One region of the Acidovorax sp. LjRoot66 genome, then DNA from elsewhere that is predicted to be linked to it. Evidence: predicted binding sites of a transcription regulator. Region 1 holds the regulator's gene; the other holds the start of a gene.

What was found. The regulator NrdR, encoded in region 1, represses ribonucleotide reductase genes. The targets are predictions, from matches to a motif close to CACNANATNTNGTG.
Region 2: a site for NrdR is predicted at 6,701-6,714, ahead of ACSQ3Y_RS29430 (ribonucleoside-diphosphate reductase subunit alpha). Genes of this name have one in related genera too.

Annotation. Positions count from the first base shown of each region.
Region 1 covers NZ_CAXUQU020000001.1:5,282,854-5,297,123, forward strand. The annotation lists gene ACSQ3Y_RS24865 (NAD(P)H-hydrate dehydratase) at 1-783, shown strand, start outside; gene ACSQ3Y_RS24870 (helix-turn-helix domain-containing protein) at 790-1,509, opposite strand; gene ACSQ3Y_RS24875 (alpha/beta fold hydrolase) at 1,605-2,606, shown strand; gene rnr (ribonuclease R) at 2,821-5,181, opposite strand; tRNA gene ACSQ3Y_RS24885 (tRNA-Leu) at 5,201-5,285, shown strand; tRNA gene ACSQ3Y_RS24890 (tRNA-Leu) at 5,604-5,688, shown strand; gene ACSQ3Y_RS24895 (DUF349 domain-containing protein) at 5,898-8,681, opposite strand; gene ACSQ3Y_RS24900 (hypothetical protein) at 8,638-8,811, opposite strand; gene ACSQ3Y_RS24905 (transglycosylase SLT domain-containing protein) at 9,749-10,603, shown strand; ZMP/ZTP riboswitch at 10,645-10,796, shown strand; gene glyA (serine hydroxymethyltransferase) at 10,828-12,072, shown strand; gene nrdR (transcriptional regulator NrdR) at 12,085-12,534, shown strand; gene ACSQ3Y_RS24920 (DMT family transporter) at 12,590-13,477, shown strand; gene ACSQ3Y_RS24925 (hypothetical protein) at 13,547-14,270, shown strand, end outside.
Region 2 covers NZ_CAXUQU020000001.1:6,277,894-6,292,163, forward strand. The annotation lists gene ffh (signal recognition particle protein) at 1-1,378, opposite strand, end outside; gene ACSQ3Y_RS29405 (cytochrome C assembly family protein) at 1,467-2,264, shown strand; gene ACSQ3Y_RS29410 (PP0621 family protein) at 2,261-2,488, shown strand; gene ACSQ3Y_RS29415 (ATP-binding protein) at 2,496-4,199, shown strand; gene ACSQ3Y_RS29420 (sigma-54-dependent transcriptional regulator) at 4,206-5,777, shown strand; gene ampD (1,6-anhydro-N-acetylmuramyl-L-alanine amidase AmpD) at 5,755-6,384, shown strand; gene ACSQ3Y_RS29430 (ribonucleoside-diphosphate reductase subunit alpha) at 6,809-9,745, shown strand; gene ACSQ3Y_RS29435 (ribonucleotide-diphosphate reductase subunit beta) at 9,881-11,080, shown strand; gene ACSQ3Y_RS29440 (histone) at 11,263-11,910, shown strand; gene ACSQ3Y_RS29445 (carbohydrate kinase family protein) at 12,049-12,945, opposite strand; gene ACSQ3Y_RS29450 (DUF3426 domain-containing protein) at 12,997-14,270, opposite strand, start outside.

The sequences.
Region 1 (14,270 bases):
GAGCCACGCCAGCACGCCAGCCACAAGGGCAGCCACGGCGACGTGGCCGTGATCGGCGGCGAGGGCCTGTCCCAGCGCGGCATGGGCATGGCCGGTGCGGCCCTGCTGGCAGCCTCGGCCGCACTGCACCAGGGCGCGGGCCGCGTGCTGGTGGCCCCGCTGGATGCCGGCCATCTGGAGGTGGACACGGGCCAGCCGGAGCTGATGCTGCGCCGCTTCGGCGCTCTGGACCTCGCGGCACTCACCGTGGTGTGCGGCTGCGGCGGCGGCGAGGCCGTCGCCAGCGTGCTGCGCGAGGTGATCACGCGCGCCGCACGCCTGGTGCTGGACGCCGACGCCCTGAACGCCATCGCCCTCGATGCCGCACTGCACGCCCTGGTGGTGGCGCGCGGCCAGCACGGCCAGCCCACCGTGCTCACGCCGCACCCCCTGGAGGCCGCCCGCCTGCTCGGCCTGACCACCGCCGAAGTACAGGCCGACCGGCTGAATGCCGCCCAGCAACTGGCCGCACAGTTCAACTGCGTGGCCGTGCTCAAGGGTTCGGGCACGGTGATCAGCGCAGCCGACCGCGTGCCCGCCATCAACCCCACGGGCAATGGCCTGCTGGCCACCGCCGGCACCGGCGACGTGCTCGCCGGCATGGTGGGCGCCCGCCTGGCTGCCGGCGCCAGCGCGCTGCGCGCCGCGAGCGAGGCCGTCTACGCCCATGGCCTGGCTGCGGACCACTGGCCCGAGGGCCTGGCACTGACGGCCAGCGCACTGGCACGGCGGATCGGCCGCTGACCACCACTACGGCACCAGCACCACCTCCTTCAGGGGCTTGAGCACGCTCGACGGCGTCATGCCGAAGGTCTGGCGGAACATGCGACTGAAATGCGCCGAGTCGGAAAACGCGCCATGCAGGGCCGCGTCCGTCAGGCGCGGGCTGGTCGCGAGCCCCGCCATGGCCAGGCGCACCTGCGACCACACCCGGTAGCTGCGCAGGCTGACGCCCATCTCTGCGCGGAACAGGTGGTTGAAGCGCGATGACGACAGCTGCACGCCCGCCGCCAGTCCGTCGCGCAAAAGCCGCTGATCCCCCGGGGTGCGCAGGGCCTGCAGGCTGCGCAGCACGCGCGCATCGAGCGGCGCCGCCGGCGCCCACGGCAGCCGTAGCAGGGCATGCAGGTCGAAGTGGCGCAGGTACCCATCCATGGCGCTGCGCGCGCCTACAGGGATGGCCGCATCCAGGATCACGGGCCCTCGCCGATCGAACTGGCGGCGCAGGCCACGTGCCTCGCGCGAGTCGGGCTCCAGGTACATCAGCGCCACCTGCTCGCCGCAAGGGTCCAGCAGATGCTCCACCCCCGCATCGACCAGCGCGCTGTGGCAGGACTCGACGACGCCAGGCCCCAGGTGCAGCGCAAAGCGGCCCGAGAGGCCCACAAGCAGCACCGGCGCCGCATGGCAATGCCAGCCCGTGGGCGGCAGATCGCCGACATACAGGGCCCGGTCCGGGCCCAATGTCAAGGTGCTGTGCACTGGCATAGCCCAAACATGCAAGTTTTCAAACGGCACTCCCGGTAGCCTTCAACGGCAATCCATCCCACAACGGAGACCTGCTCTTGAAGCGCATCCTCATTTCTACCTCAGCGGCACTGGCACTGGTCACCACCGCGCTCTACTACGGCACCCCCACCCTGTTCAAGCAGCCGCTGCTGGACCTCAATCGCCAGCTCTCGGGCCTCTCGGCCAAGACCGTCCGCATCGCGGGGCACGAGGTGCACTACCTGGACAGCGGCACAACCGAGCCCGGCACTGCACAAGGCCACGACGGCCTGCCCATCATCCTGCTGCATGGCATTTTTGCAGAGAAGGACCACTGGGCAGACTTTGCGCGCCCGATCACCGCCACGCGCCGCGTGATCGCCCCCGACCTGCCAGGCTTTGGCGAAAGCACGCGCGACGAGGCCCAGCCCTACGACTACGCGGCCCACACCAGGCGCCTGCGCGAGCTGATGGATGCCTGGGGCATAGCCAAGGCCCACCTGGCGGGCAACTCGATGGGCGGCACCCTTGCCGCGCTGCTGGCGCTGGAACACCCGGACCGGGTGGCCAGCGTGGCCTTCGTCGGCGCACCGCATGGCCTGCGCTCGCCGCAACCGAGCCGCATGGACCGGCTCATCGACGCCGAGCAGCGCCCGCTGGTAGCGCACGATGCGGCAGCATTCGAGGCCATGATGGCGCTGGTGTTCGAAAAGCGCCCCTTCCTGCCCTACCCCATCCTGCACGCCAGCGGGCAGGACGCGCTGCGCAACGCGGCATCCAACACACGGCTGTGGGACGCGCAGCTCAAGGACCGGTACTTGCTGGAGCAACGGCTGGCGACCGGCCTGCCGCAGCCCACGCTGGCCCTCTGGGGCGAGCAGGACCGGGTGTTCGACATCTCGGGCAGCCAGGCACTGCACACCCTGCTGCCGGGCGCGCGCATCGAGCGCCTGTCCGGCATCGGCCACCTGCCCATGATGGAAGCCCCCGCCGACTCGGCGCAGCGCTACCTTGCCTTCCTGCAACAAGCACAACGGCCAGGCGCCACGGGCCAGCCCCAGGCCGCCGCCCGCCCATGAAAAATGGCGGCCCGCGCCTGCGCGGGCCGCCATGGTCCAGTGACCCAGGAGCGTGCGCGGCAGAAGGCATCGAAGCGAAACGTCCGAAAACCGAGGATCGCTGGGTAGTACCGACAAGCCCAGGGTGGCCCCCTGGGCGCCGGAGGTGATACCCGGCGAGACCGGTTTGTCAGGCGTTGCAGCCGATGCTCCTTCTGCCGCGCACACTCCTAGGTCAGCTGCGGCGCGGCTTGCGGCCCTTGCTGGTCTTGCCGCCGGGCTTGCCGTTGCCGGCCGCCTTCTTCACCGACGCCTTGAGCTCCTGAATGGGCGAGCGCGCAGCGCGCTCGCGCGTGAGCGATGCCATCTCGGTGGCCGAGGGATCGGCGGCCTTCGCCTTGGGCCGGCCACCACTGCTGGAGCGACCACTGCTGCCGCCCTTGCGCGGGCCCTTGCCGGAACCGCCGGGGCCGTCCTGCGACACGCCCTTGTCCTTGAGCGCGCGGCCCACCAGTTCCTCGCCCTCGCGCACCAGGCGGAAGTCGATCTTGCGGCCATCGAGGTCCACACGGCTGACCTGCACACGCACCCGCGCGCCGATGGCGTAGCGGATGCCGGTGCGCTCGCCGCGCAGCTCCTGGCGCGCCTCGTCGAACTTGTAGTACTCGCCACCGAGCTCGGTGATGTGCACCAGGCCTTCGACGTACATGGCGTCCAGCGTCACGAAGATGCCGAAGCTCGTCGCCGCACTGACCACGCCGCTGTACTCCTCGCCCAGATGCTCGCGCATGTACTTGCACTTGAGCCAGGCTTCCACGTCGCGGCTGGCCTCGTCGGCACGGCGCTCGTTGGCGCTGCAGTGCAGGCCTGCGGCCTCCCAGGCCTGGACCTCGCGGCTCGGCGGCTTGACGTCCTTGCGCGGCTTGGTGCCGGGCGCCGCCACGCGGGACGCCAGGCGCTTGGCCAGCTTGGCATGGGCCTCGCCCGGCGTGGGCAGCGAGGGCAGCTTGTACTGCGTCTTGGCCAGGATGGCCTTGATCACGCGGTGCACCAGCAGATCGGGGTAGCGCCGGATGGGGCTGGTGAAGTGGGTATACGCCTCGAACGCCAGGCCGAAGTGGCCGCTGTTGACGGGCGTGTAGATGGCCTGCTGCATGGAGCGCAGCAGCATGGTGTGGATCTGCTGGGCGTCGGGCCGGTCCTTGGTGGCCTCGGCGATGGCCTGGAACTCCGAAGGCTTGGGATCGTCGCCGATGGTCATGCCCACGGCCATGGCCTTGAGGTAGTTGCGCAGGATCTCCTGCTTCTCAGGCGTGGGGCCTTCGTGCACGCGGAACAGGCCGGGCTGGCCGCCCTGGGCGATGAAGTCGGCGCTGCAGACGTTGGCGGCCAGCATGGCCTCCTCGATGAGCTTGTGCGCATCGTTGCGGGTGCGCGGCACAATCTTCTCGATGCGGCCGTTCTCGTCGCAGATGATCTGCGTCTCGGTGGTCTCGAAGTCCACCGCGCCGCGCTGGCGGCGCGCAATCAGCAACGCACGGTACACGTCGTGCAGGTTCAGCAGGTCCGGAATGCGTTCCTTGCGCTTGCTGGCCTCGGGCCCGCGCGTGTTGGCCAGGATGGCTGCCACCTCGGTGTACGTGAAGCGCGCATGGCTGTGCATCACCGCCGGGTAGAACTGGTAGGCATGCACTTCACCCTTGGCGTTGACCAGCATGTCGCAGACCATGCACAGGCGCTCGACATCTGGGTTGAGCGAGCACAGGCCGTTGGAGAGCTTCTCCGGCAGCATGGGGATCACGCGGCGCGGGAAGTAGACGCTGGTGGCGCGGTCGTAGGCATCGATGTCGATGGCGCTGCCGGTCTCCACATAGTTGCTCACATCGGCAATGGCCACCAAAAGGCGCCAGCCCTTGCCACGGCCCACGCGGGCCGGTTCGCAGTACACGGCATCGTCGAAGTCGCGCGCGTCTTCGCCATCGATGGTGACCAGGGGCACGTCGGTCAGGTCCACGCGGCGCTTCTTGTCCTGCGGGCGCACCTTGTCGGGCAGCTCCTTGGCCTGCGCCAGGCACTCGGCCGAGAACTCGTGCGGCACGCCGTACTTGCGCACGGCGATCTCGATCTCCATGCCCGGGTCGTCGACCTCGCCGAGCACTTCGGTGATGCGGCCCACGGGCTGGCCAAACAGGGCCGGCGGCTCGGTGAGTTCGACCACGACCACCTGGCCGGGCTTGGCGGCGCCAGTGGCGCCCTTGGGGATCAGTACGTCCTGGCCATAGCGCTTGTCTTCGGGCGCCACCAGCCACACGCCGCTTTCCTGCAGCAGGCGGCCGATGATGGGCTGGGGCGGGCGTTCGATGATCTCGACCACGCGGCCTTCGGGGCGGCCCCGGCGGTCCTGGCGCACGATGCGCACGCGCACACGGTCCTTGTGCAGAACGGCGCGCATTTCATTGGGGGGGATGTAGATGTCGCCTTCGCCATCGTCACGGATGACGAAACCATGGCCATCACGGTGCCCCTGTACGCTTCCTTCAATTTCGTCCGACAAATGCGCGGACTGCGCGCCGGGGGTGGTTTTCTTGATATACAATCTGAGTCTTTCCTGAAATGCCCAGGTGGCGGAATTGGTAGACGCACTAGTTTCAGGTACTAGCGAGTAACATCGTGGAGGTTCGAGTCCTCTCCTGGGCACCAAGTTTAACGAGAACCAGTGATGGTTTTCAAAATATCGAAGCCGCTGTACCCACAGCGGCTTTTTTATTTGTCGCGCCCGCCCTGCCCCATGGCCGCGACACCCGGCAGAACCAAGGCCCAAGGCGCAGCACACACAGACAGGCAGCACCCATGGGCATGGTTGCCTGCCCCATACCCGCTGACAGCCTGCGGACATGCGGACCGCCGCCATCGAACGATGGCCCGGAAAAAAGTGCTCGCCGCACACAATTTTCAAAAAAGTTGGCAACTTCGCTGGCGACCCCAAAAAACGTTCTATAATTCAAAGCTGATCTGAAAGCCCAGGTGGCGGAATTGGTAGACGCACTAGTTTCAGGTACTAGCGAGTAACATCGTGGAGGTTCGAGTCCTCTCCTGGGCACCAAACAAAGAAAAAGCCGTTGCATCCGCAACGGCTTTTTTGTTTTTGCGGCTGCACTTGCAGCAGCCCCCTCGGCCCATGCGCCCAGGGCCCGCCGCGCGCGCCTACACAACCCACCCCCCCAAAGACAAAGCGCCTTCGCATCCATGCCCAGGGGCATGCACGCAAAGGCGCTTCGAAGGCTGAGCCGGGAATGGGCCCGGGCTTGCCCCTTACTTGCGCAGCAGATTCTTCAGCACGTTCTGCAGGCGGCGCGCCGTGGCGCCATCGCTCGGGCTGGCCAGCACGCGGGCGGCATCCTGGCCCCAGGTCTGCTCGGGCGCAGGGTCGTTGCGGCGCGTGAGCAACTGCAACTGCAGCAGGCGGCGTGCGGAGATGTGCTCGGCCGGGGTAGGCACCTCGGCCGCCATTTCCAGGCGCAGCAGGGCCTCGGCTGCATCGCCCTTGGGCGCGGCAGACAGCGCCTGCGTCCAGGACGTACGCACCGCAGGCGTCACGCGGCCACCCAGGTCCTGCGTGCTCGGCACCTGTGACGCATCGCGCTTTTCCCAGGCCGAGAGCAGCTGCGTGAGCGCCTCGCCATGGGCTTGCGCGGCTAGCTTCTTCAGGGCCATCTGGGCGTGTTCCATGGCATCGCGCTGGGCACGGAAGGCCGTGTCGCCCAGGCGCGGGCCGCGGTCTTCGTAAGCCGGACGTTCGCCGAAGCGGCCACCACGGTCACCACCGCGGTCTGCACCCCGGTCACCAGGACGGCCATCGCGCGGGCCGCCACGGCCTGCATCGCCACGGCCGCCATCGCGGCGCTCACCAGGGCGCGCACCACGGCCGGGGGCTGCGGGTGCATCCTTTTTCATGCCGGGGCGGTCGTCGCCACGCACGGCCACCACGGGGCGGGCAGGCTTGGGCGGCGCCACGGGGGCTGCGGCAGGGGCTGCCGCTTCGCCGTCCGCGCCGGCATCCGCCGCAGGCTCTTCGCCATCACCGAGCACTGCGGCGGCTTCGTCGGCCTGCGCCACCGATGCGGCAGCGCTTTGCTCGCTCTTCTGCGCCGAGGCAGCCGCCTCGGCGGCCTGGGCCTGGCCGCGCAGCGCGGCCTCCAGGGCCTGCACGGCGGCGCGGATCTGCTGCGCATCGCCCGTGGCGTTGGCGGCTTCCAGGGCCTTGGAGGCGTCGAGCACCACGCGGTCGTGCGCGCTCAGCTCGGTCACGGCCTTTTCACGGTCGGCCGACTTGCGGTTGAAGGCTTCGTCGATGGGCTTGCGGAATGCGTCCCACAGCTTCTGCTCGTGCTTGCGATCCAGCGGCACGGTCTGTGCCTCGGCCTGCCAGCGCTGCTGCAGCGACTTGATGGCGTCGATGCGCAGCGCGGGCGCGGCGCCCAGGGCCACGGCCTCGTCAATCATGGCGTGGCGGCGGGCCAGGCTTTCCTTTTGCGCGGCCTCCAGCGGCGCAGCTGCGCCAGCGATGGCCTGCTTCCACAGCGGCTGCAGTTCGGCAAAGATCTTCTCGCCCACGTGGCCACCTTCGCGCCAGCGGTCGCCGAACTGGTACAGGGCGCGGTTGATGGCCTTCCAGTCGCCTGAAGTGGCATGTTCCTGCGTCCAGGCCTTGACCTCCTCGATCAGGGCCAGGCGCTGGGCCTTGTGCTCGGCGGCGTCAGCGCGGATCTTGTCGAGCCAGGCTTCCACGACCTTGTGCGCGGCATTGCAGGCCTCGTCAAATTTCTTCCACAGACCGTGGTTAGGCGCACCGCCTTGATCGGCCTGCTTCCACTGCTCGCGCAGGGCGCGCAGGGTTTCCTGCATCTTGCGGCCACCCAGGGCCTGGCCCTCGGGGCGGTTGAGCAGGGCTTCGGCCTTGGCCACGAGGTCCTCGCGCACCTGGTCGGCGCCCCAGCGCTGCCAGCCTTCGAGTTCGCCTGCGGCCACCAGGGCCGTGTGCACCTGCTGCTCCAGCGCGGCATCGATGTGCTTGCCATGGTTCTTGAGCACGGCGCGCAGCGCGGCAGCGGCGCCGGCACTGGCCTTGCCATGGCCTTCTGCGGTTTCCTTCTCGAGCACCACCAGCGCATCGCGCACGGCCTGCACGGCCTTGTCGCGCACTTCGGGGTCGACCTTGGGCTTGTTCGGTGCGCGGGCGGGCTTGGCGGCGGCGCCTGCCGCAGCAGCCGCTGCGGCGGCCTCGGTGGGCAGGCCACGGGCGGCACGCAGCTCATCGGCCCACACCGGCACGGGTGGCAGCGGGGCATTGGCGTCTTCAGCGGCGGCAGCGGCCTGGGCCACGGCAGGCTGGAAGGCGTCCCACACCACCAGCAACTGGGTGCGCGAGGCATCCAGCAGCGGCGGGAAGCGCGCCTCCACACTGGCCCAGCTGGCGTCGCTGGTCAGCTCCTGGGCCTGCTCTTGCCAGCGGGCGACGTCAGCGCGCAGCAGCTCCAGCGCGCCATGCGCGTCGCGCCAGGGCTTGGTGGAGAGCACTTCGATGCGCTGCGCGAGCAGCACGGCGGCTTCGCGCTGCACCTGCACGCGGTGCTGCAGGTCTTCGATGACCTTCACGCGATCAGCCACCTGCACCTTGAGCAGGGACAGCGGCTCGCGCGACAGCGGTGCGCCGGCCTTGGCCGCGTCGCGCTGCCATGCCAGGGCATCGGCGATATTGAGCTTGGGCGCCGACAGCAACGCCTGGGCCTTCTCGGCCCACTCGGCGGCAATCACTTCCTGGCCCTTGGCGCGGCGGATCTCGTCGAGGCGCTCGCGCACGGCACGGGCAGCGCCCTTGTCGCGGCCACTGAGCTCCTTGAACACTTCCTGCAGCTGCTCTGGCGCTGGCTGCGTGGCCAGCCAGTCGCGGATGCGGGAGGCGCGCTCGCCCGAGGTGGCGGCAGAGAAGGCGCCGCCGGTCAGTGCATCCAGGGGATGCGCCTCTTGGGTTTTGGCCGGGGCCGGATTCACTTCAGGTGCGTCGGACATTTTGCTGCGGGAAAAAAATGGAAACATGGATCCAATGGATTGCGAACGGCCATCCCTGCTCGGGTTGGATGCGCGAGGCCACCAAGGCTCGCGCCAGCCCCGACAGGTACATGGCAGAAAACGGGCTATTTTCACCGGGTTCGTGCAGGCGGGCCACCGGCAGTCCTGGCAAGGAATCCCTCGGGGATATCCTGTCCAGAGCCAACCGGTGTGCGGGCTTCTGCACCCTGCATTGCAGGGTTGCGGTGTCTCCCAGGGGCCTGTGCCCGCTCTGGGAATTGCCCCCATTATCTATATATATGCGCCAAGGGCCCATTCAATGCCTTGAGGCAGTTCAATACAGGCCCATCCGGGCCCGCCTGCGGGCCTGCGGCGCATGCTCCAAGCACCCTTCTTCAGCATGAAGCCACATGTTTGAAAACGTGGGAACCCGACACAAGCGACGACCCAGAAACAAGAAAGCCCGGGGGGCTTTCCGAAGTGGACAGTCTCCCGGGCTTGACGGCTGACACAACGGTCTTTGCCATCGTTTCGCAAGGCGGAGATGAAGGTCCACCGTGCGAGGAGGCAAGGTATTGCCTCCAGGGGGTGCCGTGGAAGTTTCATCTGCTGCACCGCGGCACTGAATGCCCATCGGCGGGAGAGTTCGCTTCGTCTGGCGATGCCTGAAATCAACAGGCAGACGAACCTTACCAAAGTCGGCGGCCGGGCTCAACCCGGTTTTGCAATGGTGCGGTAAAAGCCGATTGAATTTGACACATGCCCGTCACAGGCCTGTGCTCCGCAGGGCCACCCTCTCGGGTGAAAAAAGGCAAAACCCTGTGTTTTCTACCAGATTTTTCATGCTTTTTTAATCTAACGATTTCATTTGTTAGTATTGACTAGGTATTTGGTGACCTCCTAGAATCCGCCAGCCTCAAAAATGGCTAGTAAAAACCCCAACCCGCTGCCGAACCCGGCTAAGTCAACTCACGGCCCTTCTTGCTTTTTGCAGGCCTGAAATTGATGGCGTACCAATCCAGGTGATACGCCTGATCCTGCCAACCACCCCGTGCTGGCAGGGCCTCAGGGAAGCGCCCCAGAAAGGAAGAGCTATGACAGCGTCAGGAAAAATAGTCTCCGGCATGCGAACCTTCGCAGCCGACGTGACCGAAGGTTTTCTTGAAATCACCCACAGCAGCTTCGCCCTCATCGGGCTGACCGTTGCATTCGTCGTTATCGCATTGACCGCCCGGCCCGACCTGCGCCAGGCCGGAGAAGAAAAGCTCATGAACTGGCTGCAGGCGCGCCAGGTCGCCGTGCTGGGCATGCCCATCGAGCCCGAGGCGAGCGAGCGCGCCACGGCCGGCAACCCCAAGGACCTGCCCAAGGAGCAGGCCGCCGTGGCGTTCTGGCTGAGCAAGAAGTACCGCGTGGCCCCCGAACCGCTGAGCGTGCTGGTGGCCGAGGCCTATGAACTCGGCGCCCGCAACAAGCTCGACCCGACCCTGATCCTGGCCATCATGGCCATCGAGTCGAATTTCAACCCCTTTGCGCAAAGCTCCGTGGGTGCCCAGGGCCTGATGCAGGTGATGACCACCGTGCACACCGAGAAGTACCAGAACTTCGGCGGCCACTTCGCGGCCTTCGACCCGGTGACCAACCTGCGCGTGGGCGTGAAGGTGCTGCAGGAATGCATCGCCCGCGCCGGCTCGCTCGAAGGCGGCCTGCGCTACTACGTGGGCGCGGCCAACCTGCCCGACGATGGCGGCTACACCGCCAAGGTGCTGGCCGAGCATTTCCGCCTGCGCCAGGTGGCCGGCGGCCGTGCCATGCCGACCAACCCGCCCGCCACCCTGTCCACACAGGCGCCGGTGCAATCGGTTCCCGCATCGGTCAAGCTGCCGGCGCCTGCTTCGCCGGCCAACAACGGCAGCGACAAGGTCGCCCTGCTCTCCCAGCCCTCCTGAGAACCGCGCTGCTGGAGCAGTACCGCTGCCTGGGATACACTACGCGGGTACGCAACTGGCGATAGGCGCAGCCCCGCAACCGGGCTGCCGCTGACGTGGAAACCGACAAGGGCTTGCCCCTTGTGAACCACTGGGGAGCGTGCCGCACGGGTGTCATGCCCGCCGCGTTCAGCCGTTCGCCTGGGCAGCCCTTGTTTCAAGGGACACAAGTTCATAGGACTGCCATGTACCAACGCAATATTCTTGTCGAACAAGCCGACCCCGAAATCTTTGCCGCCATCACGGCCGAGAACGCCCGGCAAGAGCACCACATCGAGCTGATCGCCAGCGAGAATTACGCCTCCCCCGCCGTGATGTGGGCCCAGGGCACCCAACTGACCAACAAGTACGCCGAAGGCTACCCCGGCAAGCGCTACTACGGTGGCTGCGAGCATGTGGACGTGGCCGAGCAGTTGGCCATCGACCGCGTCAAAAAAATCTTCGGCGCCGATGCCGCCAACGTGCAGCCGCATTGCGGCGCCTCGGCCAACGAGGCCGTGTTCCTGGCCTTCCTCAAGCCCGGCGACACCATCATGGGCATGAGCCTGGCCGAAGGCGGCCACCTGACGCACGGCATGCCGCTGAACATGTCGGGCAAGTGGTTCAACGTGGTCTCCTATGGCCTCGATGCCAACGAAGTGCTGGACTACGACGCCATGGAGAAGAAGGCGCACGAAACCAAGCCCAAGCTCATCATCGCGGGTGCGTCGGCTTACAGCCTGCACATCGACTTTGCACGCTTTGCCAAGGTGGCCAAGGACGTGGGCGCGATCTTCATGGTCGACATGGCCCACTACGCCGGCCTGATCGCTGCGGGCGTGTACCCCAACCCCGTGCCCCATGCCGACGTGGTCACCAGCACCACGCACAAGAGCCTGCGCGGCCCGCGCGGCGGCATCATCCTGATGAAGGCCGAGCACGAGAAGGCCATCAACAGCGCCATCTTCCCCGGCCTGCAAGGCGGCCCGCTGATGCACGTGATCGCGGCCAAGGCCGTGGCCTTCAAGGAAGCGCTGCAGCCCGACTTCAAGACCTACCAGGAACAGGTCATCAAGAACGCCCAGGTCGTGGCCGAAACGCTGACCGCCCGCGGCCTGCGCATCGTCTCCGGCGGCACGCAAAGCCACGTGATGCTGGTCGACCTGCGCGCCAAGGGCATCACCGGCAAGGAAGCCGAGGCCGTGCTGGGCGCCGCCCACATGACCATCAACAAGAACGCCATCCCCAACGACCCTGAAAAGCCGATGGTGACCAGCGGCGTGCGCATCGGCACCCCCGCGATGACCACACGCGGCTTCAAGGAAGAAGAAGCGCGCATCACGGCCCACCTGATCGCCGACGTGCTGGACAACCCGCGCGACGAGGCCAACATCGCCGCCGTGCGCGCCAAGGTCAACGCGCTGACGGCCCGCTTCCCGGTCTACGGCTGATCCGGCCCCGCCATGAAGTGCCCCTTCTGCAGCCACCAGGAAACGCAGGTCGTCGAAACCCGGGTGTCTGAAGAAGGTGACTTCATCCGCCGCAGGCGCCAGTGCGGCGCCTGCGACAAGCGCTTTACCACCTACGAGCGGCCGGAAGTGAACTTTCCGGCCATCGTCAAGAAGGACGGCCGGCGCATCGAGTACGAACGTGGCAAGCTGCTCGGCTCGTTCAACCTGGCGCTGCGCAAGCGCCCGGTGAGCACCACGCAGATCGACAGCGCCATCGAGCGCATCGAGGAAAAGCTGCTCAACCTGGGCCAGCGCGAAGTGCTCTCCAGCCGCATCGGCGAGCTGGTGATGCGCGAGCTCAAGAAGCTCGACAAGATCGCCTACATCCGCTTTGCCAGCGTGTACCGCAGCTTCGAGGACATCGACGACTTCCGCGCCATGGTCGACGAGGTGCGCAAATAGCCCGGACAGGGCGCCAACGCGAGCAGGATTTGCGTAGCTGGCCGACAATGCATTGGTGAAGACCCGCCATTTCCTGCAGCTCGTGCTGCTGTCTGCCCTGTGGGGCGCCTCCTTCCTTTTCATCCGCGTCGCGAGCCCCGTGCTCGGGCCCAATGTCATGGCCGCCTTGCGCATCGGCCTGGCCACGCTCACGCTGATCTTCATCATGCGCGTGGCCGGCGAGCGCTGGCCTTGGCGCCACTGGCGTGAGCTGGTCGGGCTGGGCGCCCTCACGGTGGCTATCCCTTTCCTGCTGTACTCCTGGGCCGCGCTGTACCTGCCCGCGGGCTACAGCTCGCTGCTCAACACCATGGCCGTTCCTTTCAGCGTGATCGCAGCCGCCTGGCTCAAGGAAGACACGCTGAGCGCGCGCAAATGGCTGGGCTGCCTCTGCGGCTTTGCCGGCGTGGCACTCATCGTGCAGCTGGGCCCGGTCACTCCCACACCAGCGCTCATCATTGCCGCCCTGGCCTGCATGACGGCATCGGCCTGCTACGGCGTGTCCACCCCGTGGATGAAGCGCGCCACCACGCGCATGCCCCCACTGGCGATTGCGGCCGGCATCCACGGCACAGCCCTGGTCATGCTGCTGCCCGGCGCGGCCTGGAGCCTGCCCGAGGCGCAGTTCACGCCCACCGCGCTGGCCGCCGTGGCGGTGATGGGCATCGTCACCTCGGGCCTGGCCTACTGGCTCAACCTGCGCGTGCTCAGCCAGGTCTCGCCCGTGGCGGCCATGAGCAGCGCCTTCATGATCCCGCTGTTCGGCGTGGCCTGGGGCCACCTGTTCCTGGGCGAAGCCCTGGGCCCGGGCATGCTCTGGGGCGGCATGCTGGTGCTGGTGGCCACGGGCCTGGTGACCGGGTTCAACCCGCTGCGCTGGCTGGGCGCAGGATCGCGCTCGTAGGAGATCGCCTACAGGCCTGTTCGCCCAGGTCCGGGGCGGCGATGGGCGCAGGCTGCCGACAATGAGGGCATGGACCCTCAGCCTCAGCCTCAGCCGACAGTCGCCACATCCCTTCCCACCCACCGCGCCCCGCTGCAGCCCGAGCAGCCCCCACCCCAGCACACCTGGCAGTTCTTTCGCGCCGGCGGCGTGGACCAGGTCATCATCCAGAGCGGCGCGGACATTGCCCACCTGGCTGAGCTGGACCAGAAGCTCTGGGTGGCCCTGGCCTGCCCCACGCGCGGCATCGAGTGCGACGAGCGCACGCTGGACCTGATCGATACCGACAAGGACGGCCGCATCCGCCCGCCCGAACTGCTGGCCGCATGCGCATGGGCCTGTGCGCAACTGCGCAGCGTGGACGAGCTGGCGCGCCCTGGCGATACGCTCGAGATCGGCGCCATCGACGACCGCACCGAAGAAGGCGCGGCGCTGGCCGCAGAGGCCCGGCGCCTGCTGGCCATGGCTGGCCGGCCCGAGGCCACGGAGATCGCGCTGGCCGACGTGCTCGAACGCAGCAAGCAGTTGAGCGCCCTGCGCTTCAATGGCGACGGCATCATCACCGTGGACACCGCGGGCAAGGACGACAGCGTGGCGCGCGATGCCATCGCGAACATCATCACCACGCACGGCAGCATTCCACCCGCCACCGACAAGCAGTTGCCCGGAATCGACCGCCAACGCGCCGAGGCCTTCTTTGCCGAGCTCGGCCAGCTCAGGGCCTGGGCCGCCCAGGCGCGCGGCGCCACCACCG
Region 2 (14,270 bases), 1.0 Mb from region 1:
AGAACGGCATCTTGGGCATGCCACCGCCGCCCAGGCCTTTCATGCCACCCATTTTCTTCATCATCTTCATCAGGCCGCCGCCCTTCATCTTCTTCATCATGTCCTGCATCTGCTCGAATTCCTTGAGCAGGCGGTTCACCTCCTGGACATGCACGCCCGCGCCGCCCGCGATGCGCTTCTTGCGCGTGGCCTTGATGAGCTCGGGCTTGCGGCGCTCCAGCGGGGTCATGCTCTGGATGATGCCTTCCTTGCGCTTGATGTCCTTCTCGGCCTTGTCCATGTCCACGGCGCCGGCCTTGGCGGTGAACTGGGCCGGCAGCTTGTCCATCAGGCTGGACAGCCCGCCCATCTGCTTCATCTGCTGCAGCTGCGAGAGGAAGTCGTTCAGATCGAAGCCGTCGCCGCTCTTGACCTTGGCGGCGAGCTTTTGCGCGGCCTCGATGTCCACGCCGGCCGTGACCTGCTCCACCAGGGCCACGATGTCGCCCATGCCCAGAATGCGGCCGGCATGGCGCTCGGCGTCGAAGACCTCCAGGCCGTCGAGCTTTTCGGAGACGCCGGCGAACTTGATCGGCGCGCCGGTGATCTGGCGCACCGACAGCGCGGCACCGCCGCGCGAGTCGCCGTCGAGCTTGGTCAGCACGATGCCGGTGAGCGGCAGCGCCTCCTTGAAGGCCTTGGCCGTGTTGATCGCATCCTGGCCCTGCATGGCATCGACCACGAACAGGGTTTCGACCGGGTTCAGCGCGGCGTGCAGGTCCTTGATTTCCTTCATCAGCACTTCGTCGATGGCCAGGCGGCCGGCCGTGTCGACCAGCAGCACGTCGAAGTAGTGCTTCTTGGCGTAATCGAGCGCGGCCAGGCCGATATCGAGCGGCTTCTGGTCGGGAGTGCTCGGGAACCACTCGGCGCCGGCCTGCTTGGTCACCGTCTTGAGCTGCTCGATGGCAGCGGGGCGGTAGACGTCGCCCGAGACGGTAAGCACCTTCTTCTTGCGCTTTTCGATCAGGTGCTTGGCCAGCTTGGCCGTGGTGGTGGTCTTGCCCGCGCCCTGCAGGCCGGCCATCAGGATCACGGCGGGTGGCTGGGCGGCCAGGTTGATGTCGGAAATGCCCTCGCCCATGGTGGCAGCGAGTTCGCGGTTGACGATGCTCACCAGCGTCTGGCCCGGCTTGAGCGAGCCCAGCACTTCCTGGCCCAGGGCCTTTTCCTTGACGCGGGCAATGAAATCACGCACGACGGGCAGGGCCACGTCGGCTTCGAGCAGGGCCATGCGCACCTCGCGCAGCATGTCCTGCACGTTGGATTCGGTGATGCGGGCCTGGCCGCGCATCTCCTTGACGAGGCGCGTGAGTTTGTCGGTAAGGGCGGAGGCCATAGGAATTGTTCCGGTATTGCGCGCGGGCAAGCCGCGTGCGCGCCAAGGGGCACTGGCGATAGGGCGAAAGGCTACTAAACTCTGAGGCATGATTTTACCCAGTGCTTCTCCCATGGGTTGGCTGCTCGCGCTTGCCGCAGCGGCAGCCTATGCCATGCCGGCTGCCGCAGCGTCGCGCCTGGGGGCTGCGGGCATGCGCAACGCCCTGCTGGTCGCATGGTTGCTGCATGGCGCCACGCTGGTGCTGGGGCTGTGGAGCGAGGCGCCACGCTTCGGCTTCGCGCCGGCGCTGTCGATGACGGCCTGGCTGGTGCTTACGGTGTACGCGGTCGAAAAGCAGCTGTTTCCGCAGATGCAGGCGCGCTGGGTGCTGGCAGCGCTGGGCGCGGCGGCCATCGTGCTCGCCATGGTGTTCCCGGGCCAGCCACTGCACGTGTCGGCCTCGGCCTGGCTGCCGCTGCACCTGGCCCTGGGCATTGCCTGCTACGGCCTGTTCGGCGCGGCGGTGGTGCATGCCTGGCTGATGACGCGGGCCGAGCGCCACATCCGCCAGGCCGAAGACCCGCACAGCGGCATTCCGCTGCTCACGCTGGAGCGCCTGACCTTCCGCTTCGTGACCGCCGGCTTCGTGCTGCTCACGGCCACGCTGCTGGCCGGCTGGCTTTTTGGCGACGCGCTCTACGGCCGCGCCTGGCGCTGGGACCACAAGGCGATTTTCTCGCTGATGGCCTGGATCACGTTTGCCACGCTGTTGCTGGGCCGTGCACGCTTTGGCTGGCGCGGCCGCACCGCCGTGGGCGTGCTCTATGCCGGTGCGGGGCTGCTGTTGCTGGCCTATGTGGGCTCGCGCTTCGTGCTCGAAGTCATCCTGGGCCGCAGCGCATGAAGTACCTTGTATTGCTGGTGGTGCTGGTGGTGGCCATCGGCATCTGGCGCAGCAACCGCGCCGCGCCCAAGCCCCCCCAGCCCGGCAAGGCCCGCCCCCCGGCGCTGCCCCAGGACATGCTGGCCTGCGCGCACTGCGGCGTGCATGTGCCGCGTGCCGACGCGCAGATCCAGGGCAACCTTGCCTACTGCAGCCTGGAGCACCAGCGCCTTGGCAAGCCCTGAGCCGACCATGGCGGACAACGTGTCGGGCAACAACTTGCTGGTGACGGTGGACGCACCGTTCCTGCGCCTGTGGAAAGGCTTCCTGACCGCCCGGGTGATGGTCGCCATCGCCCTGGTGCTGCTGCAGACGCTCGGGCAGGCGGTCAATCAGGTGCTGGACCCCGCCGCACTGTCGGTCTCGGTGGCCTACCTCGTTGCCACCCTCCTGATGCGCATCCTGGCGCGCCACCGGCCGCCATCGCCGGGCACAGGCGTGCACTGGCTGCCGTCCATCGGCGTCGACCTGGCGGTGGTCTGCGCCCTGCAACTGCTGCACTCGGGCGCCCTGAATTACACCCCGCTCTTCGGCCTGCCGATCCTGATGGCGGCGGTGCTGGGCACGCTCACGCTGGCGCTGGGCACCACGGCGGGTGTCACCCTGCTGCTGCTGGGCCTGGCGTGGCTGGGCTCGCGCTCCGGTGTCGACGACCCGCAGCGCTACCTGCAGAGCGCACTCACCGGGACGGGCTACTTCATCGTCTCCTACCTGGTGCACCAGCTTGCCACGCGCCTGGCGCGCGAGCAGGAAGTGGCCCAGCAAAGCCAGATGACGGCGCGCGTGCAGACGCAGGTGAGCGCCCTGGTGATCCAGAACCTCACGGATGGGGTCCTCGTGGTGGACGAGAACGATGTCGTGCGCACGGCCAACCCGGCCGCGCTGCAGTTGCTCGGGCAGCCGCCCCTGCCGCCGCTGCCCTTTTCGCTGACGCATGCGGCCGCATGGGATCCGCTGGTGAAGCTGGCACGCCGCACCTTTCGCCAAGAGCAACCCCAGACCGCCGATGCGGACCTGCTGCACCCCGGCGAGAGCCCCACCGGGCTGCATGTGCGCACCTGGCTGACCTCCTCGCGCACACCGGCCCGCGAGGCCGGCAGCGAGCGGCTGTGTGTGATGTTCCTGCACGACCTGCGCGAGATGCAGGCGCGCCTGCGCACCGAGAAGCTGGCCGCGATGGGCCGCATGTCGGCCGCCGTGGCGCACGAGATCCGCAACCCCCTGGCAGCCATCGTCCAGGCCAATGCCCTGCTGGAAGAAGACCTGACGGACCCTGGCCAGAAGCGCCTGGCGCACATGGTGCAGCAGAACGCCGACCGCCTGGCACGCATTGCCGAGGAGGTGCTGGACATTGCCCGCGTGCAGCACCAGATCAGCCAGTCGCCGGCCTCCACCCTGCACCTGGACAGCGCCGTGGCCCAGATCTGGAGCGACTGGCAGGGGCAGGAGACGGACAAACGGCGCGGCCTGGTCGCGCTGAGCGCCGGCGATGCGCAGGTGGAATTCGACACCGAACACCTGCGCCGCGTGCTGGTGAACCTGCTGGACAATGCGCTGCGCTACATGGGCCCGGAGCCGGATTCGCTGTGCATCGCCACGCGGACCACCATCACGGGCCAGGTCAGCCTGCAGGTCTGGAGCGATGGCGCCCCCATGGACAAGTCCGTGGAGCGCCACCTGTTCGAGCCCTTCTTCTCTTCCGAAAGCCGCTCCAGCGGCCTGGGCCTGTACATCTGCCGCGAGCTGTGCCAGCGCCACGGCGCCTCCATCGGCTACCAGCGCGTGGTGCGCCTGACCCAGCGCGGCGATACCGGTGGCAATGCTTTTACGGTAGGCTTTCGGCGCACCACCCGGCCCGCCGAGCCCGCCTCCCTGTTCGACACGATTGTTGTCTAAAGCTCCATGAACGCCCCTGCTGCCTCCATCCTTGTCGTGGACGACGAGCCCGACCTGCGCACGCTCTACGAGCTCACGCTGCTGCGCGAGGGCTACCGCGTGGAGACTGCCGCCAGCGTGCAGGAGGCGCGCGAGCAGCTCAAGGCCCACCGCTTCGACGCCGTGATCACCGACATGCGCCTGCCCGACGGATTCGGCATGGAGCTGCTGCAGGATCTGCGCGACCAGCAGCGCAAGGAGCGCTGCGTGGTCATGACGGCCTATGGCTCAGCCGAAAACGCCGTGGAAGCGCTGCGCTCCGGCGCCTTCGACTACCTGACCAAGCCGGTGGACCTGAAACAGTTCCGCTCGGTCGTGGCCTCGGCCATCCAGGGCACGGGCGGTGTGCCCGCACCGCGCGCGGCGCGCACCCCGGGCGGCCGCCAGAGCGGCACGGTCGATGCGCAGGCCTCTTCGTCGGCGCTGGACCGGCTGGTGGGCGAGTCAGCCGCCATGCGCAACGTCAAGCAGCGCGTGGCCAAGGTGGCGCGTGGCATGGCGCCGGTGCTGATCCACGGCGAGTCGGGCACCGGCAAGGAGCTCGTCGCCCAGGCGCTGCATGCCAGCAGCCAGCGCGCGGACGGCCCCTGGGTGGCCGTGAATTGCGGTGCCATCCCCGAAAACCTGCTCGAGGCCGAGTTCTTCGGCGCGCGCAAGGGCTCCTACACCGGCGCCAGCCAGGACCGGGACGGCTACTTCCAGGCGGCGCGTGGGGGCACCTTGTTCCTCGACGAGATCGGCGACCTGCCGCTGGCCATGCAGTCGAAGCTGCTGCGCGCCATCCAGGAACGCAGCGTACGCGCCCTGGGCTCAACGCAGGAAGAGACGGTGGATGTGCGCATCGTCAGCGCCACGCACCGCGACCTGGCGGCCGACGTGCAGACCGGCCGCTTCCGCCAGGATCTGTACTACCGCCTCAACGTGATCGAGGTCGTGATCCCGCCGCTGCGCGAGCGGCGCGAGGACCTGCCCGCCCTGTGCCGGGCCCTGCTCGCGCGCATCGCGCAGGAGTCGGGCATGCCCGTGCCGGCCCTCACCGAGCACGCCATACAGGCGATTGCCGCCCACCCGCTCACCGGCAACGTGCGCGAACTCGAAAACCTGCTGCACCGCGCCGTGGCCCTGAGCGAGGGGGACGAGCTGCACGTGGACGGCGTGGCACCGCCTGCAGGGGGCTTTCCGGTCGCCGCGGGCAGCGCAAGCCCGGCCCCCGCGCAGGCTTCAGACGCTGCGGCTTTCAACCCCGTCGCCGTGCCGGACACGCTGCAGGCGGATGACGCATCGTCACCCCGCCCGGCCCTGGGCGGGGCGCCCGGCTCCCCCATGCCAGGCGCCAGCACGCCCCTGCCCAGCGACCTGCAGGCCTGGCTGGACCAGCAGGAGCGCGACATCCTGGTGCGCGCACTGCGCGAGGCGGGGTTCAACCGCACGGCCACGGCGGCACGCCTAGGCATCAGCCTGCGCCAGATCCGCTACCGCATTGCCCGCCTGAACATCGCCGTGCCCAATGACCAGGATGCCCATGACGACATCGGCTGAGGGGCCGGACGCCGATGGTTCCCCCTGGGACCAGGGCTGGCACCGGTTGGCCGTGCGCCACCCCTCGCCCAACTTCGGTCCGCGCCCGCCCGCCGCGCAGATCGACCTGATCGTGGTGCACTCCATCAGCCTGCCACCGGGCGAGTACGGGGGCCCGGCCGTGCGCCAGCTGTTCACCAACACACTCGACTGGGACGCGCACCCTTATTACCAAGGCATCCGCGGTCTTCAGGTGTCCGCGCACTTCTTCATCGATCGCACCGGAATGCTCTGGCAGTTCGTGGACTGCGACCAGCGCGCCTGGCATGCGGGGCCCTCGGCCTACCGGGGCCGCGCGCAATGCAACGACGACTCCATCGGCATCGAGCTCGAAGGCCTGGAGGGCGAGCGCTTCGAGACCCCCCAGTACGCCACGCTGGCTTGGCTGTGCCATGACATCGCGCGGCGCTATCCCATCGCCCACCTGGCCGGCCACGAGCACATTGCCCCAGGGCGCAAGCACGACCCGGGTGCAGGCTTCGACTGGCCGGGACTGCAGCAGTCGCTGGGCTGGCCACCGGAGTGCTTTCCGGTCGACACGCAGCCGGCCTCCCCCCCCAGCGCCTGACCCCGCGCACCGGGCCGGTGCGCGCAGGCTGCAGCACCCGCAGCGGATGTCGCAGCAGCACATCACATCACCGCTGCAGCAAAAATATTTTTTGCTGCGCATGCACAAAACGGCCGCTTCAATCTGCACGCGGTCTGCCATGCAAAACCGGGCCGCATCACGCGCCACTGCGTGGTTTTCACAGCCATCCATCGGACACAAGGCGCGCGCACGGCAGGCCCGATAGGCCGATGCGGCGTGGGGGAAACATGCTGTTTCGGAATTTGGCATCCCTGGCGGCGGTACACTACCGGTAGCGTATTGAACGCAACTGACACACCATATATAGTGTGCGACAGGCCAGAAACTGGCGCACCACTTCTCCCTCGCGGCGGCACTGCCACCCGCCTGCACATTCCAGACAGCACCCAAAAAGAGGACATCCATGCACGCTGCTTTGAACACGCCTTCATCCACCACCCGCCCCGCATCCCAGGATGCGCCCGAGGCATCTTCTGCTGCACCAGAGGGAGCGAACACGTACTCCCATTACCAGATCATGCGCCGCAATGGCGCCGTGGTCCCGTTCGAGCCGCAGAAGATTGCCGTGGCGATGATGAAGGCGTTTCTGGCCGTACATGGCACCCAGGGTGCAGCATCGGCCAGCGTGCGCGAAGTGGTGGACTCGCTGACCCAGAACGTCGCCCGCGCCCTGGCGCGCTCGCGTCCTGGCGGCGGCACCTTCCATATTGAAGACGTGCAGGACCAGGTGGAACTGGTGCTGATGCGCGGCGGCCACCACGAGGTCGCCCGCGCCTACGTGCTGTACCGCGAAAGCCGCACCCAGGAGCGTGCCCGCCACGTCGAACAGGAAACGGCTGCCGCGCCCGCCCCCGCACTGCACGTGCTGGACGGCGACAAGCGCGTGGTGCTGGACCTGGTGCGCCTGCGTGGCCTGATCGAGTCGGCCTGCGTGAACCTGGGCGCGGACATCTCGGCCCAGCCCATCGTGGCCGAGACCATGCGCAACCTGTACGACGGCGTCCCCATGGACGAGGTCTACAAAGCGTCCATCCTGGCAGCCCGCACGCTGATCGAGAAGGACCCCGACTACACCTACGCCACCGCACGCCTCTTGCTGCATACCATCGTGCGCGAAGTGCTGGGCCGTGAAGTCACCCAGGACGACATGGGCCAGAGCTACGTGGACTACTTCCCGCAGTTCATCCAGAAGGGTGTGGACAACGAACTGCTGGACCCGCGCCTGCTGACGTTCGACCTGGCCCGCCTGGGCGCCGCCCTCAACGCCGACCGCGACCTGCAGTTCGATTACCTGGGCCTGCAGACCCTGTACGACCGCTACTTCCTGCACGTGCGCAAGACCCGCATCGAGCTGCCCCAGTGCTTCTTCATGCGCGTGGCCATGGGCCTGTCGCTCAATGAAGCCGACCGCGAAGCCCGCGCCATCGAGTTCTACGAGATCCTCTCGAGCTTCGACTTCATGTCCAGCACGCCCACGCTGTTCAACAGCGGCACGCTGCGCTCGCAGCTGTCCTCGTGCTACCTGACCACGGTGCCCGACCACTTGGAAGGCATCTACGACTCCATCAAGGAAAATGCCCTGCTGTCCAAGTTTGCCGGCGGCCTGGGCAACGACTGGACCCGCGTGCGCGCCCTGGGCTCGCACATCAAGGGCACGAACGGTGAATCGCAGGGCGTGGTGCCCTTCCTCAAGGTGGTCAACGACACGGCCGTGGCCGTGAACCAGGGCGGCAAGCGCAAGGGCGCCGTCTGCACCTACCTGGAAACCTGGCACCTGGACATCGAAGAGTTCCTGGAGCTGCGCAAGAACACCGGCGATGACCGCCGCCGCACGCACGACATGAACACGGCCAACTGGATCCCCGACCTGTTCATGCGCCGCGTGATGGAAAAGGGCACCTGGACCCTGTTCTCGCCCTCCGACGTGCCCGACCTGCACGACCTGTTCGGCACCGCCTTCGAGAAGGCCTACGTGGCCTACGAACAGAAGGCCGCGCGCGGCGAGATCAAGCCCTCCAAGACGGTGCAGGCCACCGACATGTGGCGCAAGATGCTGACCATGCTGTTCGAGACCGGCCATCCCTGGATCACCTTCAAGGATGCCTGCAACGTGCGCTCGCCCCAGCAGCATGCCGGCGTGGTGCATTCGTCCAATCTGTGCACCGAGATCACGCTGAACACCAGCGACACCGAGACCGCAGTCTGCAACCTGGGCTCCGTGAACCTGCTGCAGCACTTGAAGGACGGCCAGATCGACCACGCCAAGCTGCGCAAGACCATCACCGTGGCCATGCGCATGCTGGACAACGTGATCGACATCAACTACTACGCGGTCACCAAGGCCCGCGACTCCAACCTGCGCCACCGCCCCGTGGGCCTGGGCCTGATGGCCTTCCAGGACAGCCTGTACGAGCTGCGCATTCCCTACGCCTCGCAAGCGGCCGTGGAATTTGCCGACCGGTCGATGGAAGCCATCTGCTACTACGCCTACTGGGCCTCGACCGAGCTGGCCCGCGAACGCGGCCAGTACGAGAGCTACAAGGGCTCGCTGTGGGACCAGGGCATCCTGCCCCTGGACACGCTGGACATGCTGGCCACGGCACGCGGCGGCTACGTTGAAGTGGACCGTTCGGCCACGCTGGACTGGGATGCCCTGCGCAAGAAGATCGTTCAGGACGGCATGCGCAACTCCAACTGTGTCGCCATCGCCCCCACGGCCACCATCTCCAACATCATCGGCGTGGACGCATCGATCGAGCCTTCGTTCGGCAATCTGTCGGTCAAGTCCAACCTGTCGGGCGAGTTCACCGTGATCAACGGCGGCCTGGTGCGCGACCTCAAGCGCCTGGGCCTGTGGGACGACGTGATGATCATGGACCTCAAGCACTTCAAGGGATCGCTGCACCCCATCGACCGCGTGCCGGCAGACATCAAGGCCCTGTACTCCACGGCCTTCGAAGTCGACTCGCAATGGCTGGTGGAGGCCGCATCGCGCCGCCAGAAGTGGATCGACCAGGCGCAGAGCCTGAACATCTACATGGCTGGCGCATCGGGCAAGAAGCTCGACGACACCTACAAGCTGGCCTGGCTGCGCGGCCTGAAGACCACCTACTACCTGCGCACGCAAAGCGCCACGCACGTGGAGATGAGCACCGTGAACACGCGCCAGCTCAATTCCGTGTCGTCGGGCAGCGATGCAGGCTCTGCACAGGCCGCATCCGCCAAACCCAGTGCGATGGAAGTGGCCGCTGCAGCCGCTGCCGCGCAGGCCGCTGCGCTGCCCGCCACCGACGTCAAGTTCTGCGCCATCGATGATCCAACCTGCGAGGCCTGCCAGTAAGGTCCCATGAAGCGGCGCGCATGCAGACCCATGCACGCCGCTTCGGTGCTGTGAAGCAACAAAACGTTGCTGCGCAACGCTGCAGTGCTTTCCTTTTTGCAGCACTGCTTTCATAATCCGAACACTGGAAAATCTATGTTGTCCTGGGACGAAGAAGTCAAGCCCTCATCGCAAAATCAACTGGACGGTGGACTGCACAAAAGCCACCCGGCGGAACAGCCGCCTCTGTCTTTCCAGACCCCCTCCCTGCAGGAAGTGCATGCGTCGATGACGGCATCCGCAGCACCGCAAGCCGCCCCTGCCGCAGCCCCCGCGCACCGCCGCGTGAACGCTGCCGACAAGCGCATCATCAACGGCCAGACCGACGTCAACCAACTGGTGCCGTTCAAGTACAAGTGGGCTTGGGAAAAGTACCTCGCCACCTGCGCCAACCACTGGATGCCGCAAGAGGTGAACATGACGCGCGACATCGCGTTGTGGAAGGACCCGAACGGCCTGACTGAAGACGAGCGCCGCATCATCAAGCGCAACCTCGGCTTCTTCGTGACCGCCGACTCGCTGGCCGCCAACAACATCGTGCTGGGCACCTACCGCCACATCACCGCGCCCGAGTGCCGCCAGTTCCTGCTGCGCCAGGCGTTCGAGGAAGCGATCCACACGCACGCCTACCAGTACATCGTGGAGTCGCTCGGCCTGGATGAAGGCGAGATCTTCAACGCCTACCTGGAAGTGCCCTCGATCCGCGACAAGGACCAGTTCCTGATCCCCTTCATCGAAGCGATCATGGACCCCAACTTCCACACCGGCACCTTCGAGACCGACCAGACGCTGCTCAAGTCGCTGATCGTGTTTGCCTGCCTGATGGAAGGCCTGTTCTTCTACGTCGGCTTCACGCAGATCCTGGCGCTGGGTCGCCAGAACAAGATGACCGGCGCTGCCGAGCAGTACCAGTACATCCTGCGCGACGAGTCGATGCACTGCAACTTCGGCATCGACCTGATCAACCAGCTCAAGCTGGAGAACCCGCACCTGTGGACGGCAGAGTTCAAGGCCGAGATCAAGGCCCTGTTCATGCAGGCCGTGGAGCTCGAATACCGCTACGCCGAAGACACCATGCCGCGTGGCGTGCTGGGCATGAACGCCTCGATGTTCAAGGGCTACCTGCGCTACATCGCCAACCGCCGCGCCACCCAGATCGGCCTGGAGACGCTGTTCCCCAACGAAGAAAATCCCTTCCCCTGGATGAGCGAGATGATCGACCTGAAGAAGGAACGCAACTTCTTCGAGACGCGCGTCATCGAGTACCAGTCGGGTGGCGCATTGTCCTGGGACTAGCCTCGCAGGTGCACGCACGCCATGGATCCCCACACCACGCCCTGCACGGACAACGCCCAAGCGCGTTGCCGTGCAGGGCGTTCCCGTGTTCATGGAGATGGGGTCAACCCCATCTCCATGGATCGCTTCATGTCCACTGTAGACACGAAGTGCTCTTTGCAAATTGACTCAAGGAGAACATGATGGCAACTGCGAAAAAACCCGCTGCAAAGAAGGCAGCTCCCGCGAAGAAGGCTGTAGCTGCAAAGCCAGCGGCCAAGAAGGCCGCTCCTGCCAAGAAGGCAGCAGCACCAGCCAAGAAGGCCGCTCCCGCCAAGAAGGCAGCAGCACCAGCCAAGAAGGCCGCTCCTGCCAAGAAGGCAGCAGCACCAGCCAAGAAGGCCGCTCCTGCCAAGAAGGCAGCAGCACCAGCCAAGAAGGCCGCTCCCGCCAAGAAGGCAGCAGCACCAGCCAAGAAGGCCGCTCCTGCCAAGAAGGCGGCCGCACCAGCCAAGAAGGCCGCTCCTGCCAAGAAGGCGGCTGCACCAGCCAAGAAGGCCGCTCCTGCCAAGAAGGCCGCTCCTGCCAAGAAGGCAGCTGCACCCGCCAAGAAGGCTGCCGCTCCTGCCAAGAAGGCAGCTGCGCCCAGCAAGAAGGCTGCCGCTCCTGCCAAGAAGGCCGTAGCAGCGAAGAAGGCCGCCGCCCCTGCGCCCGCCAAGAAGGCAGCTCCTGCCAAGAAAGCGGCCAAGGCCCCAGCCCCTGCGCCAGCTGCAGCCGCAGCCGCTCCCGCAGCGCAGACCACGCTGAACCCTCAGGCAGCATGGCCCTTCCCCACGGGCACCAAGCCGTAAGTCTTTGCCTTACGCGCTTTGCGCTCAACCCGGTGCTTAGGCACCGGGTTTTTTTATGCCCGGACGCCAAGCGCTGGCCAGCGCTCCCGCGCCGTGCGCTGCCCCGGGTGGAGCAGGCACCACGGCGCCAGGCTCAATTCATGCGGGCTGAAAGTCCAGCGTGTAGCTTTGCGGGCCGCGCTGCGCGATCTTCAGCGCCCCGACACGGTTGCCCAGCTCGGCGCATTGCACCAGCGGCCAGCCACGCTCCAGACCGAAGAGCAGCGCACCACGCCAGGCATCGCCGCAGCCCGTAGGGTCCACGACGGCGGCAGGCACCACGGCAGGCACCAGCGTCTTCTCGCCCTTGACCCAGACTTCGCAGCCCTCGCCACCCAGCGTCACCACCAGGCCGTCCACACGCTGCGAGATCTCGGCCAGGCTCCAGCCCGTGCGTTCGCTGAGCATCTTGCCCTCGTAGTCGTTGACCGTGACCCAGGTCGCCTGCTCGATGAAGCGCGACAGCTCGGCGCCATTGAACATGGGCAGGCCCTGGCCTGGGTCGAAGACAAAGGGAACACCGGCCGCCACCAGTTGCGCAGCATGCTCGATCATGGCGTCGCGGCCATCGGGCGCGATGATGGCCAGGCGGATGCCATCGCCGGATTCGATGCGAATCGCATGCGCCTGCATCATGGCGCCCGGATGGAAGGCCGTGATCTGGTTGTTGTCACGGTCGGTCATGATCATGGCCTGGGCGGTGTGCACATCCTCCACCTGGCCCACGAAGCGGCGGCTGATGCCCAGGGTGTCCAGGCGCTGCAGGTAGTCCGCAGCATCACTGCCCAGCATGGCCATGGGCAGGGGCTCGCCACCCAGCAGCTTCAGGCTGTAGGCGATGTTGCCGGCGCAGCCACCAAAGTCGCGGCGCAGCGAGGGCACGAGGAACGACACGTTGAGGATGTGCAGTTGCTCGGGCAGGATCTGCTCGGCAAAGCGGCCCTCGAAGGTCATGATGGTGTCGAACGCCAGGGAACCACAGATGAGGGCAGCCATAGGTAGAAATAGGTAAAGGGTTGGAAAGGAAAGCCCCCGGATCCAGCGGGATCAGGGGTAGAAGGTCAGTAACCGGTAGCCCGACACCCGCGAGGCGCCCGTGGTCACCACCACCGAGACCGAGGTGCTCCACTCGCCGCGCGCAGGCAGTTCGACGGGCGCCGCGAGATCGGCCGGCAGCAGCACGCGCCGCAGGACGGGCTGGTCCTGGGCATCGGTGAGGGTCAGCTCCACCGCCGGCATTTCCAGCGGTATCGTGGCGCGGCTCTTGACGGTGAGCGACAGCAGGTAGCCATCGCCACGCGCCTTGTTGAAGGACGAGCTGTCGATCACCACATCGGCAATCTGGCGCTGGGGGGCCAGCGTACAGCCCAGGTGCGTGCACAGTTGCTGCAGCCAGGGGCGCGCCCTGCTGTCCATCGCGGCGATGCGGTTGCGCTCCTGCACGGCAACCTGCACGGCCAGCACCCCGAGCAGCAGCATCAGCACCAACGCCAGCAGCGAGCGCACCAGTGGCCGGCGCCAGAAGGCCTTGCGCCGCGCAGCCCGCACGAAGCTCACCTCCTCGGCATCGGGGTGGCCGGCGGGCAGATCGTCCTCATCGGCATCCAGGGCGGTCGCCGCCGAGCGCCCACGCGCAGCACCGGCGGGCTCAGATCGGGGGAGCGCGGGTGCCGATGCCGGAAAGACCGGATCGGGCATCAGCTCGAAATCCGGATCGGGAAAAGGCGTGATGGATTCGGAAAACCCGCTGGAGGGTGACGGCGATGCCACGGGCGTGCGCCGGGGCGCAGACTCGGGGGCGGCCACCGGCAGCATGGGCTGAGGCGCTGCCGCAGCGGGGCCGAACAGCGGCACGCCATCATCGTGGTCGTCGTCCTCATCGTGCGCTGGCAGCGCTGCGCGCCTGGCCGCCGGGGTGGGCAGATCGAGGGCGGGGTAGGCGGCGTCATCACCCGCCCGATCCTCGGGCAAGGACATGATCTCCGTGTCGGGCCCATTGTCGTCATCTTCGCCATCGGGCAGGGAGTCGGAAAATTCCGCCACCGGCAGCTCGTAGCCGGCAGGCACGGCCATGCCCTCGGCAGCCGGATCCATCCCCCTGGGCAAGGCCGGACTGGCCACCGGGGCCAGGTCGGCCAGCAGCGACGCGGCCAGCCCGGGCATCACACGGCTCTCCTCGCGTGGCGGTGGGGGTACGAATGCCGCTGGCGGGGGTATGGCCGCAGCAGGGGGCGCAACGGGTGCCGACCGGGGTGGCACCAATGGCGGTACGGACGGCGCCCGCCAGCCAAAGGTCTGCAAGGGCTCCAGGCTCAGATCAT